Regions from separate parts of the Aliinostoc maniaoense genome, predicted to be linked through region 2. Evidence: predicted binding sites of a transcription regulator. Region 2 holds the regulator's gene; each other region holds the start of a gene.
The links. The regulator NtcA, encoded in region 2, controls nitrogen genes in cyanobacteria. The targets are predictions, from matches to a motif close to TNTGTANNNNNNNNTACANA.

Region 1 (2,278 bases), 800 kb from region 2:
TCGTTCCTTACAACCAGAACGGATTCCCCCAAGTCAATTAGAACCCGATTTACAAAAAGCGATCGCGCAAATCAAACCGAATGAACGCGATGATGTTGCACGTGCCTTTTTTAAACATTTGAAGCAAAGGGGTTTAGACGAACGTCACCTAGAACAGCAATTAGGCCTTTCGACACACCACGCCAGCCGCATGAATGCTGATGATGTCAGTCGGCTTGCATCTTTCGCCTATCACAACCACCCTGATATTTTCCGGGAAGTGTTAGCTGAACAGCCAGGAATTATCAAATTCCTCAGCAATCCCGTAGTTGCAGGAATTATCGGTATAGCAGCAGCTAAGTGGTTGAGTAGCCGCAAATAATATCCAAGTTCGTAGTAAGGACTTTAGTCATTCTTTTAGGACTAAAGTCCTTACTACAAACCTCTAAAAAAATTAGGGTAGGAAATTTCCCACCCTAATTTTTTATTATTTTTAGTTAATACTAATTAGCGACGGAATTAAACCTTTGCTAATTCTGGTGTAGGACGTTTGCTGTTACGAATATTGGTAATTGCTTCAGCGTAATCCTTAGCATTGAATACAGCAGAACCAGCTACAATTGCATTTGCTCCCGCTTCTAAAACTTGCCAAGTATTATTAGCTTTTAGTCCACCATCTACTTCAATCCAAGGATCTAAACCGCGCTCATCACACATTTGACGCAGCTTGCGGATTTTGGGTACAACTTCAGGAATAAAACTTTGACCACCAAAACCCGGGTTAACGCTCATAATTAAGATTAAGTCGCACAGTTCTAGAACATATTCAATTAGTTCTAAAGGAGTACCAGGGTTGAGTACGACTCCAGCTTGCTTACCGAGTTCTTTGATTTGTCCGAGGGTGCGGTGCAGGTGGGGAGAAGCGTTATGCTCACAATGTACAGAAATAATATCTGCACCTGCTTTAGCGAAACCTTCTACATACTTCTCTGGTTCAACAATCATCAAGTGAACATCGAGAGGTTTTTTGGTAACTGGACGAATCGCCTCCACTACCAGAGGGCCTATCGTAATATTAGGTACGAAACGACCGTCCATTACATCAACGTGAATCCAATCCGCTCCAGCTGCATCTACAGCGCGAATTTCGTCACCTAAACGACTAAAATCTGCTGATAGGATAGATGGAGCGATAACAATGGGTTTTTCAGATCGGTTTTGGGTCATGGCTAGTGGGTTTTTAAGCGTTCTCGTCTGTAAGCATTGTAACAAAATACTGTAACAAAATATTGAGAATTTTGGAATTAGGGACTGGGGAATGGGGACTGGGGACTGGGGAATGGGGTTGGAAGGTAGAATAGACAATGCCCTATGCCCTATGCCCTAAACTTAATGAATAATAACTATTAACTATTGACTATGAATAAAAAACTAATTTGGATATTCTGCGGCTTTGGTGCTTCTTGTGTCAGTTTCCCGGTTTTAGCTTTAACTTTAAAAAGTTCTTTGGGAATTGATGGTATAGATGTTTTGAAGTTACATCAACCTCCTTATAATTTGCTGGGTAGAAAAATTGCGATTGGTCAGGTGGAAATTGGTCGTCCTGGGATGTTTGGCTGGGATAAGGCAGTATCTAAAAACCGTGCTGTGTCTTTGGCGGGGGTTTTTTCACGCAATACTCCAGCTAAATCTAATAATGGTGTTGACCCCCATGCTTATAATGTGGCTGGTGTGATGGTGAGTAGAGATAAAGGTTTTCCTGGGGTTGCTCCCCAAGCTAGACTTTATTCTACGGCTGTAGGTTCTACAAAAAATACGGGTCAACCAGAGGAGTGTTTATCAGCGCAACACATAGCTTTGCAAAATGGCGGTGATGTTCGTGCCATTAATTTTAGTTTTGGCGAACCTCTCAACCGCGACCCCCGACCGGATGCTATTTTAGATGGTAATGCTTTATTGACGTTGTGTGTTGACTGGTCTAGCCGTGTTCACGATGTTTTGTATGCGATCGCGGGCAATCAGGGCAAGGGTGGTATTCCTATCCCTACAGACAATTTTAACGGATTAAATGTGGCTTTTTCATCCCGGCGCGATGGGATTTTTAATAAAGTCGATGTTTCTAACCTAGCGGGGTTAAATCAAGGTGTAAGTGGACGGTTGGCTGGTAAGGAATTTAATTTGGATGGGCGACGCGCTATAGGTATAGTTGCACCAGGTAGTAATATTCCGGTACTCAATCCCGATAATAAATTAAATAAAGTCACGGGTACAAGTTTCGCTGCACCTCATGTTACAGCGA
Region 2 (2,278 bases):
GTTTGGCTAAAACCTCCACTTAAATCATCTTTGTTAGCAAAAGCTAGACAATGAATCAAAATATCTAGCCTGCCCCATTTATCGCGGATAGTCTCAAAGGTAGATTGAATCTGTTCGTCGTTTTGGACATTACAGGGAAGAAATAAGCTGGGGTTGAGAGGTTCTACTAGTTCAGCAACCTTCTTCTCCATTTTCCCCTTGTCGTCTGGTAGATAGGTAATGCCGAGATTTGCTCCGGCGGCGTGTAGTTGTTGGGCAATCCCCCAAGCAATAGAGCGATTATTGGCAATACCTGTCACCAGAGCGTTTTTTCCATTCAGATTCAGCATAGAAACCTTTGATGTGAACGATTGATGAAATGAGGGACTGGGGACTGGGGATTGGGGACTGGGTATGATTTTTGATTTTCCTTTTCCCCTTTACCTTCTGTCTCCTGCGCCCTGTCTCCTGTCTTCATGAGCATACTAGAATCTGGGGCGTGTTTGTCTTGTTTTTATACAGGATGAGCAAAAATGATGATTAGGAATGGCGTTTTTGAGATTTAAAATACATATTATTCCTTAAGATATTTTCAAGATTACTTAAGTTTTTAGATGAAAAACCTGATAGTTCTATTAAGTAGAAGTATCTATCAAGAATTGCTGGCTAAAAATTGCCAAAATTAGGTATCATTATAAACAAATAGCTATGAAGTTATGGGTTTGAGTATAGGAAAGTACAGCCGGATTAACGGTGCTTTATTGATTTTTCAGCTGTATTCTTAGGTAATTAGTTTTTACTTTTTTTTATTCCGGCATTGGGTAGGGGAAGGGAGATGATCGTGACACAAGATAAGGCCCTAGCAAATGTTTTTCGCCAGATGGCAACTGGAGCTTTTCCGCCAGTTGTCGAAACGTTTGAACGCAATAAAACGATCTTTTTTCCGGGCGATCCTGCTGAACGAGTTTATTTTCTTTTGAAAGGCGCAGTCAAACTTTCCAGGGTGTATGAGGCAGGAGAAGAAATTACAGTCGCACTACTGCGGGAAAATAGCGTTTTTGGTGTGCTGTCTCTGTTAACAGGTAATAAGTCTGATCGGTTTTACCATGCGGTGGCATTTACCCCGGTAGAATTGCTGTCTGCACCCATTGAACAAGTCGAGCAAGCCCTCAAAGAAAATCCTGAACTATCTATGTTGATGCTGCGGGGTTTATCTTCGCGGATTTTGCAAACAGAGATGATGATTGAAACCTTAGCCCATAGAGATATGGGTTCGAGATTGATCAGTTTTCTGTTGATTCTCTGCCGTGATTTTGGGATTCCTTGTGCAGACGGGATCACAATTGATTTGAAATTATCTCATCAAGCGATCGCAGAAGCAATTGGTTCTACCCGCGTCACAGTCACCAGATTACTAGGGGATCTGCGCGAGAAAAAAATGATTTCTATCCACAAGAAAAAGATTACTGTGCATAAACCTGTGACTCTCAGCAGACAGTTCACATAAAATTCACAGCAGTCAGGAGAGATGAGGCGTGTTATATTTTGGTAGATAACACTCATAGTTGGCAATAAATCTCAAATATTGAGTAAGATCAGCTATTGCCAACCCCCCATCCTCCACAGATAATGACTGAAAGTAGTAGGCTGTATCTGGAAACAATTCGGTAGCTGAAGATGACCACCGGCTACATCCTCATTGCAGCAATTTTAATTTTGGGAGGCGTAATTGCCACAGTTGGCGATCGCATCGGCACAAGAGTTGGCAAAGCACGCCTCTCACTCTTTAAGCTTCGCCCCAAAAATACCGCCGTAGTAGTCACTATTGTCAGTGGTGTACTAACAGCGGCCACCACCCTAGCTATTCTATTTCTGGCGGATGAAGGCTTGCGGAAAGGGGTGTTTGAGTTAGAAGATATTCAACAAGACCTCAGACAAAAACGAGAACAACTTAAAGTTGCTGAACAACAAAAAAGCCAGGTAGAGGCTGAACGCAACAAAGCCAATCAAGAATTAGAAACCACCAAACAAGAAAAATTTAAAGCCCAACAAGATTTAGCGCAAACCCAAACTAAACTTCAGCGCACCCAAAACCAATATCAAAAAGCCATAACTGAACTCCAAAGTGTTTACAATCAAAGAAAAGCACTACAGATAGCCGTTTCTAAACTAGAGGCAGAGCGTAGACGATTGTATGCTGAAGCCCAACAAGCTATTGCCCAGCGCGATCGGGAAATCGCTAAACGCCAACAAGCCATAGAACAACGCGATCGGGAATTGACTAACCGTCAACAAGCAA
Region 3 (2,278 bases), 1.3 Mb from region 2:
AAGCACAGCGATCGCACCATAGCCATCATTGTAAATTTATGTAAAAAAAGCGATCGCCTCTGAACATCTTTTGTCAGGCGATCGCTTCACAAAAATTTAGATGACAGACTCAGCAAGTGCTGAATCTAGAGCAGGTAGTAGTAAAGTCAAGGAAAAAATTATTTGTTATCTCCCCCCTGCCTCCTGCCCCTCCGCAATTGCTCCACTTGGGCAAAGCCCAAGACCGCATTGCTCTCTGCCCCCTGCCTTCTTACACATCCTGCTCGCTTAACTCACGAGTAATGTGGTCAAATGGCTCATCAACGAAAGCAGTGTCAGTTATACCCGCACCAGCTACTTGTTCTTTCACCAAATCCTTGAGAATTTGCACACCGCGAACTGTGGGAGCAATAGGCACACTCAAAGAATTGTAGGTTTCTCTAAGACCTTGCAGAACACGCTCATCTAAAACGTTGGTATTACCAGCAACCAGCGCATAAGTAGCGTAGCGCAGGTAGTAGTCCATATCTCGCAAACAAGCTGCGTAACGACGAGTTGTATAAGCGTTACCACCAGGACGAATCAATTCTGGCAGTTCGTCAAACAACTTCACACCAGCTTGCTTCACCAGGGCAGCCGCATTCGAGTTAATTGCAGCCGCAGCTTGCACGCGAGCTGTGCCACTCTCAAAATAGGATTTCAAGCTATCAATCGCATTCCGGTCAAAATAACGACCAGTTACGTCATAATTCTTAATTAAGGTTGTTACCGCGTCACGCATTCCTTCTTCTCCCAATCGTTGCTATCGTGGTTTGATATTTATTTGGTTGCACTTACGCACCAGTAAATTTTTGTGCTATTTAAATATAGATTTGGCACAAAAACCATTTATCCATTATTTAAGGATTCTATGTCAAAGTTGACCCCTCTGAGATTAACTTTCCCTCTTTTGTGCAGATGTCGAAAGAAAGGTTAATATTACCTGTAATCCAGATGATCTGTAACAACCACTACAAAACTCTCTAATGTTGAGAATCTACGATATTTCAGGTGTGTCACAACTTTGTTCCGCTCAGTAGGGTTAGGATGCTTTGGCAAGATTCTGGTTTGACGTTAAGAAATTGGCAGAGAAGGAGTAAAAATGACAACCCCACAAGAAGTCTTGAAAATGATTCAAGACCAAAACATCCAGATGATTGACCTAAAATTCGTCGATACCCTCGGCACTTGGCAGCACCTCACCGTGTTCCAAGACCAGATTGACGAAAGTTCATTCTCTGATGGTGTACCCTTCGACGGTTCCAGCATCCGGGGTTGGAAAGGCATCGAAGAATCAGACATGACAATGGTGCTAGATCCTAACACCGCTTGGATCGACCCATTCATGGAAGAGCCAACATTAAGTATTATTTGTAGCATCAAAGAACCCCGTACTGGCGAATGGTACAACCGTTGCCCACGGGTTATCGCCCAAAAAGCCATAGACTACTTAGTGTCTAGCGGTCTGGGTGACACTGCTTTCTTTGGCCCTGAAGCTGAATTCTTCATCTTTGATGATGTCCGCTATGACCAAACTGCCAACGAGGGATACTACCACGTAGATTCAATAGAAGGCCGTTGGAATTTCGGTAGAAAAGAAAGCCCCAACCTTGGTTACAAAACTCGCTTCAAAGAAGGTTACTTCCCCGTTTCGCCAACAGACACCTTCCAAGATATGCGGACAGAAATGCTGTTGACGATGGCAAAACTAGGTGTGCCTATTGAAAAGCATCACCACGAAGTAGCCACTGGCGGTCAGTGCGAATTGGGCTTCCGCTTTGGTAAGTTAATCCAAGCTGCTGACTGGTTGATGACCTATAAATACGTCATCAAAAACGTAGCTAAGAAATACGGCAGAACCGTTACCTTCATGCCCAAACCTGTGTTTGGTGATAACGGTTCTGGGATGCACACCCACCAGTCTATTTGGAAAGATGGTAAACCTCTGTTTGCCGGTGACAAATATGCTGGTTTAAGTGACATGGCACTGTACTACATTGGTGGTATCCTCAAACACGCACCAGCATTGTTGGCTATCACCAACCCCTCCACCAACTCCTACAAGCGTCTAGTACCTGGGTATGAAGCACCTGTAAACTTGGCTTACTCCCAAGGTAATCGTTCCGCTTCTGTCCGTATTCCTCTCTCTGGCACTAACCCCAAAGCCAAGCGTTTAGAGTTCCGTTGTCCAGACGCTACCTCTAACCCCTACTTGGCATTTGCAGCTATGCTGTGTGCCGGTATTGATGGCATCAAGAAC

Region 1: the regulator NtcA is predicted to act here: its motif matches at 1,233-1,252, upstream of rpe (ribulose-phosphate 3-epimerase).
Region 3: the regulator NtcA is predicted to act here: its motif matches at 977-996, upstream of glnA (type I glutamate--ammonia ligase).

The regions. Positions count from the first base shown of each region.
Region 1 is NZ_CP187952.1:554,478-556,755, reverse strand. Features, by position in the region: gene ACPZ3T_RS02385 (hypothetical protein) at 1-361, shown strand, start outside; gene rpe (ribulose-phosphate 3-epimerase) at 499-1,206, opposite strand; gene ACPZ3T_RS02375 (S8 family serine peptidase) at 1,399-2,278, shown strand, end outside.
Region 2 is NZ_CP187952.1:6,462,709-6,464,986, reverse strand. Features, by position in the region: gene fabI (enoyl-ACP reductase FabI) at 1-329, opposite strand, end outside; gene ntcA (global nitrogen regulator NtcA) at 815-1,486, shown strand; gene ACPZ3T_RS28400 (DUF3084 family protein) at 1,657-2,278, shown strand, end outside.
Region 3 is NZ_CP187952.1:5,188,894-5,191,171, forward strand. Features, by position in the region: gene apcB (allophycocyanin subunit beta) at 251-760, opposite strand; gene glnA (type I glutamate--ammonia ligase) at 1,121-2,278, shown strand, end outside.